Regions from separate parts of the Luteibacter sp. 1214 genome, predicted to be linked through region 1. Evidence: predicted binding sites of a transcription regulator. Region 1 holds the regulator's gene; the other holds the start of a gene.
The links. Region 1 encodes FliA, which starts transcription of late flagellar genes. Its sites were predicted from a motif close to TAAAGTTTNNCNNNCNNNGGCCGATAA; they were not measured.
Positions count from the first base shown of each region.

Region 2: J2X57_RS07415 (methyl-accepting chemotaxis protein) is a predicted target of FliA. The motif match lies at 3,709-3,735, and genes of this name have one in related genera.

Region 1 covers NZ_JAVDSQ010000004.1:299,208-306,150, reverse strand. The annotation lists gene J2X57_RS12315 (flagellar motor protein) at 1-67, opposite strand, end outside; gene J2X57_RS12310 (chemotaxis protein CheA) at 69-2,132, opposite strand; gene J2X57_RS12305 (protein phosphatase CheZ) at 2,140-2,781, opposite strand; gene cheY (chemotaxis response regulator CheY) at 2,792-3,193, opposite strand; gene J2X57_RS12295 (RNA polymerase sigma factor FliA) at 3,247-3,978, opposite strand; gene J2X57_RS12290 (P-loop NTPase) at 3,975-4,850, opposite strand; gene flhF (flagellar biosynthesis protein FlhF) at 4,921-6,288, opposite strand; gene flhA (flagellar biosynthesis protein FlhA) at 6,322-6,943, opposite strand, start outside.
Region 2 covers NZ_JAVDSQ010000002.1:626,178-633,120, forward strand. The annotation lists gene J2X57_RS07405 (YrbL family protein) at 1-208, shown strand, start outside; gene J2X57_RS07410 (glycosyltransferase family 39 protein) at 311-1,960, opposite strand; gene J2X57_RS07415 (methyl-accepting chemotaxis protein) at 2,078-3,655, opposite strand; gene J2X57_RS07420 (sigma-70 family RNA polymerase sigma factor) at 3,905-4,447, shown strand; gene J2X57_RS07425 (FecR domain-containing protein) at 4,444-5,466, shown strand; gene J2X57_RS07430 (TonB-dependent receptor) at 5,491-6,943, shown strand, end outside.

The sequences.
Region 1 (6,943 bases):
TGAGGATGGTCCCCACGATGATGACCACGAAGGCCAGGATCGTGCCGACGACGCTCACGATATCCATGTCAGACAGCCATCCTCAATGAAGGCAGCACCTGCCCACTGTCATCGGCCAGACCGGAAAGGTCGAGCACGAGGGAGATACGCCCGTCACCGGTGATGGTCGCCCCGGCGACACCGGGAACGTCCTTGAGAAACGGGCCCAGCGGCTTGGCCATGACGTCTTCGCGGCCGAGCACTTCGTCGACCAGGCAACCCAGCGTCTGGTGACCGATCTGCACGACGACGACATGGCCGCCCTTCCCGCTCACCCCGGCCCAGTGACCGAGGTCGGCGAGCGGCAAGGCGCGCTGACGGTGCGACGCGACGATGCGGCCGTCGAGCTCCTGGATCTGACCGGGAACGAGCTCGAACACTTCGGTGACATTGGACAGCGGGAGCGAAAGCAGACGATGACCGACGCGAACCATCAGCACGCGCATGATCGCCAGCGTCAGCGGCACCGACAGGCGTACCGTGCTGCCGTGACCGACACGCGAGTCGATGGACAGCGTGCCGCCCAGCTCGACGATCTTGGTCTTGACCACGTCCATGCCGACGCCACGGCCGGAAATGTCGGACACCGTGCTGGCGGTCGAGAAGCCCGGGCGGAAGACGATTTCGTAGCATTCGCGCTCGTCCAGACGCGCGGCCTGCTCGGCGTCCATCAGGCCCTTTTCGACGGCCTTGCGGCGCAGGACTTCGGGATCCATGCCCTTGCCGTCATCGGTGACGGTAATGACGATGCGGTCGCCGTACTGGCCAGCGGCGAGGCGCACGGTGCCCAGACGCGACTTGCCTTCGGCCGCGCGCACGTCAGGCATCTCGATGCCGTGGTCCACCGCGTTACGCAGCAGATGCACGAGCGGATCGGCGAGCGCCTCGACCACGGTGCGATCGATATCGGTTTCTTCGCCTTCCGTCACGAGCTCGATCTCTTTACCGAGCTGGCGGGCGAGGTCACGAATGATGCGCGGGAAACGGGAGAACAGTTTGCCGACGGGCTGCATGCGCATGCGCAGCACGGCGTTCTGCAAGTCTTCCGCGACGCGCTCCAGCTCGCCGATGGCACGTTCCATCGGATCGTTGCCGCCGCGCGGTGCGAGGCTGGTGAGGCGGTTGCGTACGAGCACGAGCTCGCCCGCGGCGTCGACCAGGCTGTCGAGACGATGCGTGTCGACGCGAACCGTCGTGTCGGCGGCGGACGCGGCGCGCTTTTCGCCAGCCGCGGCGGGCGCGGCCTTCACCGCGGGAGGAGCCACTGCGGGCGGTGCGGGTGCAGCGACGGGAACCACGGCGAGCGCGGGCGTGGAAGCGACAACAGGCGCCGCACCACCGACCGCACCCGGCGCTGCCGTGCCGTGAAGGGAATCCAGCAAGGCTTCGAATTCGTCGTCGCTGATCGCGTCGTTGTTCGACGGCAACGGTGCGGCAGCGACCACGGGTGCGGGCGTCGGTGCCGATGCGGATACCGCTGCGCTGTCCGCGCCTGGCGCACCCGTGCCGTACAACGAATCCAGCAGCGCTTCGAACTCGTCATCGTTGATCGTCGCGGACGAGGCCGGTGCCGGCGCGCGGTCGGTGCGCGCGGCGTCGAGCATCGCCTCGAATTCATCTTCGATCGGGTCGTACGCTTTCGGCGCGGAAGGTGCCGCGACCGGCGAAGAGACCGGTACCGCCAAGGCAACGGGAGCCGCGGATACGGCACGACCGGGAATCAGCAGCCGGTCGAGCAGCGAACGCGGCGCGGGCTCGATCGGCACGCCGCCATCGGCGGCGCGCATCATGTCGTTGAGCAGGTCGAGCGACTCGAGCAGCGCATCCATGAAGGCGGCGTTGAGCACGATCGTGCCGTTACGCGCTTCGTTCAGAAGATCTTCGCCACGGTGGCACAGCTCCACCATGGGATTGAGCCCAAGAAAGCCCGCACCGCCCTTCACGGTGTGGAACGCACGGAAGACCGCGTTCAGCAGCTCCGTGTCGTTCGGCGACGCTTCGAGATCCACGAGCTGCTCGCCCAGGCTCTCGAGCAGTTCGCGCGCTTCGATCAGGAAGACGTTGAGCAGCTCGTTGTCCAGCTCCACGCTCATAGCGGGCTCAGAATCCGAATTCGCTGAGGAGGCGATCCACTTCGTCCTGGCTGACCTTGTCCGCGGCCGGGGCATTGCCGCCCGCGAGCGAGCCGGTCAGACGGACCAGCTCGACCAGCGACGACTCGACCTTGGCCATGAACGCCTCGACCTGCGCCACGCGCTGACCGGAAAGATCCTGCCACGACTGGGCTTCGACCATTTCGCCCAGGCCGATGTCGCAGCTCTGCGCGAAATCGCCCACGCGCACGGCAAGCGCCGTGGCATTGGCGCCGAACGCCGGATCGGCGTGATCGAGCACGAGCACTTCGTCGGCCTGCTTCGCCAGCGCCTGGGCCTGCGGACGCAGCTTTTCGCTGAAGTCCAGCGTGCGGTGCGCCGCGGTCGAGCTCATCTCGAGCACGTCACGCAGATGCTTGCGCGCATCGCTCATGTTCCCGGGCACGCCGTCGGTCGAAATGTCCGAAGCGAGGCGGCGCACGGATTCGTGCAGGTCGCGCGCAAGGTGGCCCAGCGCCAGGAACAGGTGCTGCTCGCGGCTGCGGATAAGGTTGTCGAGTGCCTTTTCGAAGGCGGCGCCGTCGTCGGCCTCGAGCAGCTCGCGCAGTTCGGGGACGACCTCTTGGCCGGGGGAGAGCATCGTATTCATCGTTATTCCCTTAGCCCGCAGCCGCGGCGAGTCGTTCGAAGATCTTGTCGAGCTTTTCCTTCAGCGTGACCGCCGTGAAAGGCTTGACGACGTAGCCGTTAACACCGCTCTGCGCGGCGGCGATGATCTGGTCGCGGTTGTTTTCCGCGGTCACCATCAGCACCGGCAAGGACTTCAGACCGGCATCGGCGCGGATGGCGCGAAGCAGGTCGATGCCCGTCATGTTGGGCATGTTCCAGTCGGTGACGACGAGGTCGATCGGCTGCGAGCGCAGCAACGCGAGGGCCGCGTTACCGTCTTCGGCTTCCTGGATGAGCGTGTTGGTGAAACCCAACTCGACCAGGAGATTCCTGACGATGCGCCGCATGGTGGAAAAGTCGTCCACCACGAGGATCTTCATGTTCTTGTCCAAAACTGCTCTCCGCCACGTGCTTTTTCTTTACCGGCGACGGCACCGCGATGCCGTCACTGCTTGTCTTTCCAACCCGTCATGCGTGCACGCAGGCGAATCAGGGCCTGGCCATGGATCTGGCACACGCGCGACTCGCTCACACCAAGTACCACACCGATTTCTTTCAGGTTGAGCTCTTCATCGTAGTACAGCGACATCACCAGCTTCTCGCGTTCCGGCAGGCCGTCGATCGATTGCGCCAACGCGTCGCGCAGGCCGTTCTTCTCGAAGTTGCCTTCCGGGCCCGAGGCGTCGGGGTCCGCGACGTCGATCGCCGCGCCTTCGTCGCCTTCCGGCGCCGTGAGGCTCAGCAACCGCGCGCTCGCCGCGTCGGCCAGAATCTGGTTGTACTCCATGGCGTCGATACCCAGCCGCTTCATCACTTCCGCGTCTTCGGCGTCGCCACCCGTTTCGTTCTCGATCTGCCTCGTTACTTCAGCCACCTCGCGCAACTTCCGGTGGACGGAGCGCGGGGTCCAGTCCGTCTTGCGCAGTTCGTCCAGCATGGCGCCACGAATGCGGATGCCCGCATAGGTCTCGAAGCTGGCCGCGCGAGTCGGCGAGTAATTTCTTGCGGCCTCGAGCAGTCCGATCATTCCAGCCTGCATGAGGTCATTCGCGTCCACGCTTGGCGGCAGGCGGCCCATCAGGTGATAGGCGATCCGGCGCACCAGGGGTGCATGCGTTTTAACCAGTTGATCCGCTGGAACTCTAGTGATTTCAAGGTATTCGCTAGCGACACTCACAGCGGCAGCCCTCCCCCCATGTGGTTCCGTTCGGCGAAAAAGCCGATGCGACCCTGCACCCGGGGTTCGGGTTCACCCCATGTATCGACCGACCGGGCCAGATTCTTGAATCCCACCGCCGAGCGGCTGCTCGGCCAGGCGTCGACCACGGCCGCCTGGCGGCGGATGGCCTGACGCAGGTACTCGTCGTGCGGAACCATGCCCATGAAATCCAGGGACACGTCCAGGAAGCGGTTGGTCACGCGGGCCAGCTTCTCGAACAGCTGACGGCCTTCCTGCGCATGGCGGACCATATTGGCGACGATGCGGAAGCGGTTCACGTCGAACTCGCGGCTCATCACCTTGATCAGCGCGTAGGCGTCGGTCAGCGAGGCCGGCTCGTCGCAGACCACGACCACCACTTCGTCGGAGGCTGCCGCGAACATCGACACGCTGTCGGAGATGCCGGCGGCGGTGTCGACGATCAGATATTCGGGGGCGACCGGGTATTCGTCGAAGGCGCGGATCACGGCGGCGTGCTCGATATTCGGCAGCTGCGCCATGCGGCGCGCGCCCGAGGTCGCCGGGATCACCTTCAGGCCGTGGTTGGCGTGGAGGATCAGGTCCTCGATGCGGCACTCGCCTTCGAGCATGTGGCCCAGATGGCGCGTGGGCTGCAGGCCCAGCAGCACGTCGATGTTCGCCATGGCCAGATCCGCGTCCAGCAGGACCACGTCACGGCCGCCCATCGCGAGCGCCATGCCGAGGTTGACCGCCACCGTGGTCTTGCCCACGCCGCCCTTGCCGCCCGCCACCGCGATGCTGCGCGTGGGACGACGGTCGGCGAGCCAGTTGAGCCCAGCAGCCTGGGTGGAATCGACGTGTGTGTTCATGAAGGAATTCACTGCCGTGAAAGGGTGTGCGGATGCGGATGCCGTGGTCACGTTACTTCAGTTCCCGGTGTCAGGCGATGGCTGGCGCGGTGGAGAAGCCGAAACGGTCGGCGAGAATCGCGTCGTCCGGTTCGTCGGTGCGCTGCTTGACGAGTTGAGCGGCCAGGCAGACGAGTTTGCGCGCATCCGCGGAGGCGATGTCTTCCGGCACGCGCTGGCCATCCGTGGTGTAGTCCAGCGGCAGTCCGTGGCGGATGACGGCCGACAGGGCACCGCCGATCAGCGGGGCCTCGTCGAGCTTGGTCAGGATCGCGGTCTGCGGCGCCAGCGGCGCGTAGGCACGGATCGCGTTGTCGATGGCCTGCGCCTGCGCGTTCGCGGCAAGCACGAGGCAGACACGCACCTCGGTCATCGCGCGCAGGGTGTCGAACTGCTGCTGGAGCTTGGGGTCGTTACCGGCCAGGCCGGCGGTATCGATCAGCACGGTGTGCTTGCCACGCAGCTGGAGCAGCACGTTGCGGAGGCTCTGTGCATCGTGGGCGTTGTAGACGCGCACACCGAGCAGGCGGCCGTAATGTTCCAACTGGGCGCCCGCGCCGATGCGGTACTGGTCGGCACTGATCAGCGCGACGTTCGAGGCGCCGTGGCGGAGCACCGCACGCGCCGCGAGCTTGGCGATGGTGGTGGTCTTGCCGACGCCCGTCGTGCCGACCAGAGCGGTGACGGCGCTACCGGCGGTATCGGCGTTGCGGCCGCTGGTACGGATGTTGCGCGAGAGGATGCCCAGCGGCAGGTAGCGGGCCTGCTCGGCGGTCATGCCCGGCGGCAGCTCGGCGCAGAGCGCGCGAGCCACGTCGCCGTCGATGCCCAGGCGGGTCATCTCGCGGAGCACGCGGGCGCGCAGCGGCTGGTCGCGGTCCATCTGATTCCAGGCGAGCGTGGACAACTGCACTTCCAGCATCTCACGCAGGCTGTTGATCTCGGCACGCACGCCATTGACGGCGGCGTCGCTGTTCGCGTTGTGGTTCGGGGCGACCGTCGCGGCGCGCACCACATCGGCGACGCTGGCGGCGAGCGCGGCGCTCGACTGACGCTGCGGCGCATTCGGATTCGCGACCTGCGGAGCGGCGGGCGCCGGAGCACCGCGCGTCACACGTTCGACAGCGGCGGCGGTCGCGGCCTTGGCCTGATCGATGCGGGCGGCGAAGTCGTTGTCGCGGCGCGCGCGGATCGGAGCTTCCTCGCGCTCGCGCGGCGGAAGATCGACACCGAAGCCGGCTTCACGCACCAGCGCTTCGTCGTAATCCAGCGCCGCGATGATCTCGATACCGTCGTCCAGCCGACGGGTCGACAGGATCACGGCATCCGGGCCCTGCTCGTCGCGCACCTGGCGCATGGCCTGGCGCATGTCGGGGGCTACGAAGCGTTTGATTTTCATGCGTTCGATCCTGTGTCCATGTTCATTCCCCACTTACCTGCCGAGCGCCGTCACCAGCTTGACGCGTCGGTTATCCGGAACTTCGTTGTAAGCGAGTACATGCAGGTTTTGGGCCACATGACGCGTGAAGCGCGAAAGCCATGGACGAAGCGCGGGAGAGACCAGCAATACCGCCGGTTCGCCGGCCGCTTCCTGGCGTCGTGCGGCCTCGGCGACGTTCTGCTGAAGACGATCGGCCAGACCCGGCTCCACGGCCGCGCCGGTGGGACCGCCACCCTGCAGCGACTGCAGCAGGATCTGCTCGAGTTCCGGCGCCAAAGTAATGACGGGCACTTCCGAACCCAGGCCGGCGATCTCCTGCACGATCTGACGACCGAGCGTGACGCGTACGGCGGCGGCGAGCACGCCGGGATCCTGACTCTGACCCGCGTGCTCCGCCAGCGACTCGACGATGCCGCGGAAGTTGCGGATGGGCACGCGCTCGGCGAGCAGGTTCTGCAGCACCTTGACCACCGCGCCCAGCGACAGCCGCTTGGGCACGAGATCTTCGACCAGCTTCGGCGTCTGCTGGGCCAGACGGTCGAGCAGCTGCTGCACGTCCTGGTGGCCGATGAGTTCGTGGGCGTGGTTCTGCAGGATGTGCGACAGGTGCGTG
Region 2 (6,943 bases), on a different contig from region 1:
TAACGTGATCGCGGCCGACCTGCATGCCTGGAACGTGGTGTACGGCGAGGATTCCCGCGGTGGGCCGAGGCTGGTGATGATCGATGGCTTCGGCGAGAAGAACATCATTCCGCACTGCTCGATGAATCGGGCGCACAACGCATCGCGGACCAACAAGAAGTACGAGCGGATGCTCAGGCGGACGAAGGCCGAGGCGCCGGCGCTTTGAGGCCCGGCAAGATTGCATCGCCAGCAGGGCTGGCTCCTGCCAGAGCGCGGCATTTGGTGGGTGCCGTAGCCCTGTAGGAGCCAGCCCTGCTGGCGAAAGCTTCTAGCGATCGGTCACGAGCCCTGACGGCAAGCATGCCGCTTTCGAAGCCGCCGAAGGCAGCAAGGAATACCGTAGCCCGTTGGCGAGCCCGACGAACAGCACGCGCTCCTTCACGACGCAATCGTCCAGCGCCTGCCCGGTCACCAGAAGCCAGCGATGCGCAGGATCTTCCCTCTGCCAGGCACGCCCATCGGCCAGTTGCTCCGGACCGCTCCTGCTGAAGCCGAATTCCTTCACCGGCCGCACGGCCTGCAACAGGTTTTCCTCGCGCCACAACACCAGGCCAAGCTGTCCGTCGGCGCCGATCAGCTGGTCGGCGCGCATCATCACCTGTCGCGCCGATTCATTGGCATTCAACGCCGGGTAGGTCATCACCGGCCAGACGATCCAGCCCGCCGCCATGCCCACCAGCAACGCAATGACACCGCGTCGCGTCCGCCAGAGCGCCGCGCAGACGAGGAACAGCACACCGATCACCACCAGCGCGAGCCACAACGTATGGCCGCCGTCGGTCAGCTCGTAGCGGGCGGCCATCTTCTGCGCCGCTCGTGGATGCTTCAGCAGCGCCCATAGTCCGACGCCGCCAAATACGGCGCCGCAGATCGCGGTGAGTGCCAGACAGAACCGCTGCAACCAGCGTGCCTTCAGCAACTCGCCGAGGTAAGGCGCGATCGCCAGCGCCAGCATGGGCAAGGCCGGCAGGATGTAGATCGCCCGCTTGCCCCGGGGAATCGAAAAGAACACCAGGATGAGCAGGAACGACACCAGCGGCATCCAGACGCGCGGCTCGCGCAGGCGCAACGCCTCGCGCCAGCGCGGCACCATCAGGGGAATCAGCAGCCATACCGGCACCCATTCCTGCAGGATGACGCCAAGGAAGAACCACGGGTATTCCGCGTGCTGCCAGGAGTTGGCGTAGCGCTCCGCCGTCTGGCGGAACAGGATGTCCTGCACGTAGGCGAGGTATTCCGGCGTGCGCAGCCCGTACGCGGCGATCAGCATCGGCGCGAGCCAGAGCGACACGGCGATCAGGAAAGCCAGCGCACCGCCGGCCCAGCGCCAGCCGTCGCCCTGCGTGCGCGTGACGCCCGGCCATTGCCGGAAACGCATGACGCCGTAAGGAATCAACATCAGCAGCGCGACGATACCGACGCCCTTGGTGATCACCCCGAGCCCCGCCGCGAAGCACCCGAGCCAGTACATGCGCCAGCTCGGACCACGCAGGCAATGGATCAGGATGCCGACGTTGCCCAGCGTGATCCAGAACAGCGAGAGCGGATCGATCTGCGCATGCCGGATCACGTCGATGAACTGCATCGTCGACAGCACGACGATCGCCGCGTACAGACCGGTGCGAGCGTCCCAGAGACGGCGCCCGGCGTGCCAGACCAGCGCCAGCGTGCCCAGGCCCGATAACAGCGAGGTCAGCAGGAAGGCGCCACGCCAGCCACCGGTGAGCCACATCCACGCCGCCTCGGTCCACATGAGCATCGGCGGCTTGTCCGAGTAGAGCTCCATCCCACGATGGGGAAACAGCCACTGGCCGGATTCGAGCATTTGCCGCGCCACGAGAGCAAAGCGGGGTTCGTCAGGCGGCCACGGGTCGCGCAGTCCTATTCCCGCCGCCAGCACCGCCAGGGCGATGAGCATGAACCCGTAAAATTCACGTCGGGAGGATCGTTCGTCGTTCAAGTGCGGACATGGGACGGCGGCTGAGGTCGCGCCATCCTAGCCGACCTCTTGTGACAGACGCTTACAGACGCCTTATCAGGCGGCGTCGAGCTGAAAGAAGGCCACGCTGTCGACCAGTTCGCGCGCCCGTTGCTTCACGGCGTCGGCCGCCGCCGCGGCCTCTTCCACCAGGGCCGAATTGCTCTGGGTGACCTCGTCGATCTGACGCACGGCCTCGTTCACCTGAAGGATGCCCGCTGCCTGGGCGTCACTGACCCTGGCGATGGAACGCACGGAATGAGTCATGCGCTCGACGCCGCTGGAGAGTTCGGTCATGGCGCTGCCTGCGCTGCCGATGCGGCGGGCGCCGTCGGCGATCGTCTCGACCGATTCGTCCACCAGGAGGCGGATCTCGTTGGCCGCCTGCTTCGAGTGACCCGCCAGCGTGCGTACTTCCGCCGCGACGATATGAAAACCGCGTCCCGCCTCACCGGCACGTGCCGCTTCCACGGCCGCGTTGAGTGCGAGGATGTGGGTCTGCGAGGCAATCCGGTCGATGACGGCGGTGATGTCGGCGATCCGGCCGGACACGTCGGCGATGCGATCCATTGCGTCGACCGCGTCGCGCATGGCGACCTCGCCTTCCTGCGCGCCGAGCAACGATGCTTCAGCGATGCCGCGCGCCTCGCGGGCGTTCGCGGCATTGCCGTTCACGCTGCTCGTGAATTCCTGCATGGACGAGGCCGTCTCTTCGAGCGCGGCGGCCTGCTCGCTCGTGCGCGACGAGAGGTCCAGGTTGCCTTCGGCAATCTCACCGGTCGACTGCGAAATTTCTTCCGCCCCCTGGCGGATCGTCGTCACGACCTGGCGCAGCTGTCGGTTCATGCGGGCCAGCGCGCCCAGCAACTGCGCCGTCTCGTCACGGCCGTGGACGAGGATGTCAGTCGAAAGATCGCCTTCGGCCACGGCTTCCGCGACGGAGACGGCCCGACCGATCGGCCGCGTAATGCTCTGCGCGAGCAGCACGGTGATCACCACACAGAGCGCGACCGCGCCCAGCACGACCGCACCGAGCAGAATCAGGGCGGCGCGGAAGGCCGCGGCGCTTTCGTCCTCCAGACGAGCCGAGGTCGTCGCTGACTCCTTCTGCACCCGGGCCACGATGTCATCGATCGCGGCCGTCGGAGCGCGATCGATTCCCTTCACCAGGCCATCGACCACGTGCGCACTTCCCGGATTGGACGCCGCGTACTGGGCAAGCGCGGCAAGGTATTTCTCGCGCAGGGTAGCGTGCGTCGCTTCGATGGCGTCGATTTCGGCCACGGACGACCCCACGCCGGCCAGCTGCGCACGCAGCCGCTCCAGGTCCGCCTTCACGGCGTCCGCCTGCGTGCCGAACGCCGCGCGGTACTTCTGAAAGGCGGCGGGATCGGCACCGCGAAGCAACAGGTCCTTCCATTCCTGGACCTGCTTCTTGAAGTCGACCTGGGCCACGCGAGCGGTATCCGCCGCGGTGGAATAGGCCAGCGCCGTGCGGGCCGACGCCACCTGGACCTCGTGCATACGGGCAAGGCCCCGCCAGCCACCGATGCCGACGATGACCGTCGCGGCAAGGAGAATGGCACCCAGGACGGCAAGCCGGGTGGCGATACGAAAACGGTTGAACGACGTCATGGCTGGGGACCGGATGGAGACGCAGTCCGCTTGCATCGTGAGGGATAGGCTCTTTATCGGCACGGTCCACCACGCCTTGACCGGTATCGGCCGATGCGGATGTGAAAGGGCCCATTTCAATTTTCCGGAGCTGGCACGTCTAGGGTGTTCGCCGGTGCGGAAATCGGCGTTCGTCCCTGCCCGTACGGGCGCCGATTTCCCACCGTGCGACCATTGATACCCAGCCCCATGAACGCGGTCAGACACACCATGGACTCTTCCGAGGCAGGCGCCTCACCGGGGGGCAAGCGCGCCGCCCAGGTGGTCGCCCTGTTCCGTGAGCACAACTCGGCTCTTGTCGCCTTCCTGCGGGCACGGCTGAATTCGCTTGCCGACGCCCAGGAGGTGGCCCAGGAGGTCTATCTGAAACTGCTTGCGCTGGACGACGCGACGAAGATCGATTCGCCGCGTGCGTTTCTGTTCCGTGCGGCCTCCAATCTGGCCGTGGACAAGCTGCGGATGCGGAACGTACGCGCCCTGGCCCCGGTCGATCCCGATGCCGACGACTGGCATGTCACGCCGATTCCCGAACAACACGCGTCGGCCCACGAGCAATGGCGCGACCTGCGTCAGGCCCTGGACGAGTTGCCACCCAAGACCAGCCGCGCCTTCGTTATGCACGTGATCGACGGACGCGACTTCGCCTCCATCGCGAAGGACATGAAGCTCAGCGAGCGCATGGTGCGCTACCACGTCGGCAATGCCCTGGCGCATTGCCGAGAACGCCGCGACCGCGCGGAGAACCCCTCGTGACCCTGACCCCCGTTAGCATCGATCGCCCTGTCGAACACACCGCCGCGGACTGGTGGGCCCAGCTGCGCGATCCCGACCTGCCCGAACAAGCGCTGCTGGACTGGAGCGACTGGCTCGAGGCCGATCCGCGCCATGCGGAAGCGTTCGAGCGCGCCTCGGCGCTGGCCGAGGCGGCGGGCGCCATGGCCCCGTCGCTGCGCGAACGCTTCGTGCAGCGTTACGCCCCGGCCCCGCTCCAGCCGGATCGTGCACGGCGGCCGCGCATCGCGATGGCAGCCGCTGCGGTGGCGGCGCTGGCTCTGCTCGGGGCGGGCGCATTCATCGGCCTGCGCCCGTCCCATGAGGCTTCGACTCGCCAGTACGCCAGCGAACGTGCCGGCCATCGCGATATCGACCTGCCCGATGGCTCCAGCATCGAGCTGGGGGGCGCGACCTCGGTGACCACGCGCTATGGCCACGACGAGCGGGCGATCGATCTGGATGCGGGCGAGGCCTTCTTCCGGGTGGCGCATGCCGAGCGTCCGTTCGTGGTCAATGCCGGGCCACTGCGTATTCGCGACCTCGGCACGGCGTTCAACGTGCGCCGCACCGGCGACCGGGTCACCGTGGCGGTGACCGAAGGCCGGGTGCAGGTATCGCCGACGGGCGCCCAGGGCGACGACGGCACCATTGAACTCGGTGCGGGGCGTGAAGTCTCATTCGATCCGGAGACTCACGCCATGCGCATTCTGGACGTCGATCCGGCCACGGCTACCGCGTGGCGCGGCCATCGGCTGGAATTCGTCAATGAGCCGCTGTCGTCCGTGGTCGACAACGTCAACCGTTACAGCAGCCGGCCTATCCGCCTCGCCGATCCCGCGCTGGGCAGGCTGACGTTTACCGGCACCGTGCAGGTCGATACCATCGACAGCTGGGTGGCGGCACTGCCCCGGGTGTTTCCGGTGCGCGTCGATGCCTATACCGACCGGCTGGAACTCACCCGTCAGACCGCCATGACGCGGGGTGCCAGGCCGCGCTGAACACCACCGTTGGGGCCGCAGGTCTTGCAGTACTCGCTTCGCGGGCGCCGGCGCGCAATCTCCGGCGCGCTGGCGTTAGTGCTCGCGCACGGCGCCGCCTGCGCCGCCGAGGTTCCGGCCGATGGTTTCAGCTCCGCTCCCGTCGCGTTCGCCATCGCGCCGCAGCCGCTGGCCACGGCGCTGCTGGCCTGGGGTAAACAGGCCAACGTGCAGGTGCTCACCGCGTCCGGCTCGATCGCAAGCTGGCGATCCGGTGGTGCGCAGGGTGTTCTCACGCCGAACGCCGCCCTCGATGAACTGCTGCAGGGCACGGATCTCGAACGGGAGTCATATGACGCCCGCACGGTCGTCGTGCGCCAGCGGCAGAAACCCGGCAACGCGACGCCGGCGCCCGGCGATCCGGCCGCTCCCTTCGATCCGGCGGATGTCGTACCGCTGGCGACGGTCGACGTGCAGGGTCTGGTGCAGGACGGCGGTTTCAAGGCGGACACCACCCGAAGCGTCACGCGCAACGATGCCCACCTGACCGATGTGCCGCAGTCGATCTCCGTGGTGACACGCGACGTGATCGAGTCACAACAGGCGGTCGATATCGGCGATGTCGCGCGCTATGTCGCCGGTGTGCAGTACGTCGACGGTTATGGCGGCGCGCCGCTGTTTCTCATCCGCGGTTTCGATGCCGGCCATGGCATGACGGATGGCATGCCCAATGGCATCGCTCGCACCGAGGATCTGCCACCGCTGATCGGCATCGAACGTGTCGAAGTACTGCGCGGCCCCGAAGCCATTCTCGGCGACGCGTCGCAGAACAATAATTTCGGTGGCTCGGTCAACGTCGTGATGAAGCGGCCACAGGCCGAGACGGTGCGCACGCTCACGTATTCACTGGGCAAGTACGACGGTGGCAGGCTCGGTATCGATCTCGCGGGCACCGCATCGAAGGACGGTTCGGTGACGTACCGCCTTGTCGCGGCGGGGCAGCGCGGCGAGAAAACCGACGAAGGCGATGGTGGCGGTCATGGCGCTTACATCGCGCCGTCGCTCGCATGGCAAGGCGAGCGGACCCGTGTCATGGGCGGGCTGGAATTCGTGGACAACCGGGTCCCCGGACCGGAGCACACCGTCCTGCTCGGCGCCTCGCTGGCCTCCGCGTCGCCGTATCGCTCCGTCCCCGGCACACCGGGCGACACCTCGACCTACCGCACCGGACGCGCCGTGTTCGAGCTCGATCACGAGTTCGAGGACTGGACGTTCCACAGCCAGGGCCAATACGTCCGCCAGCGCAGCGACGGCAACAGCTGGTCGTATGTGTCGAGCGGCTTCGGCACGCAGAGCAACGTCCTGTCGGCCGTCGCGCGCTCGTTTCGCTACACCGGCACCTACTGGACCTGGCAGAACGACCTTACCCGCACGTTCCGCTACGGCGATGTCACGCACACGGTTCTGGTCGGCGTCGATCTCGCCCGCACCCACGCCG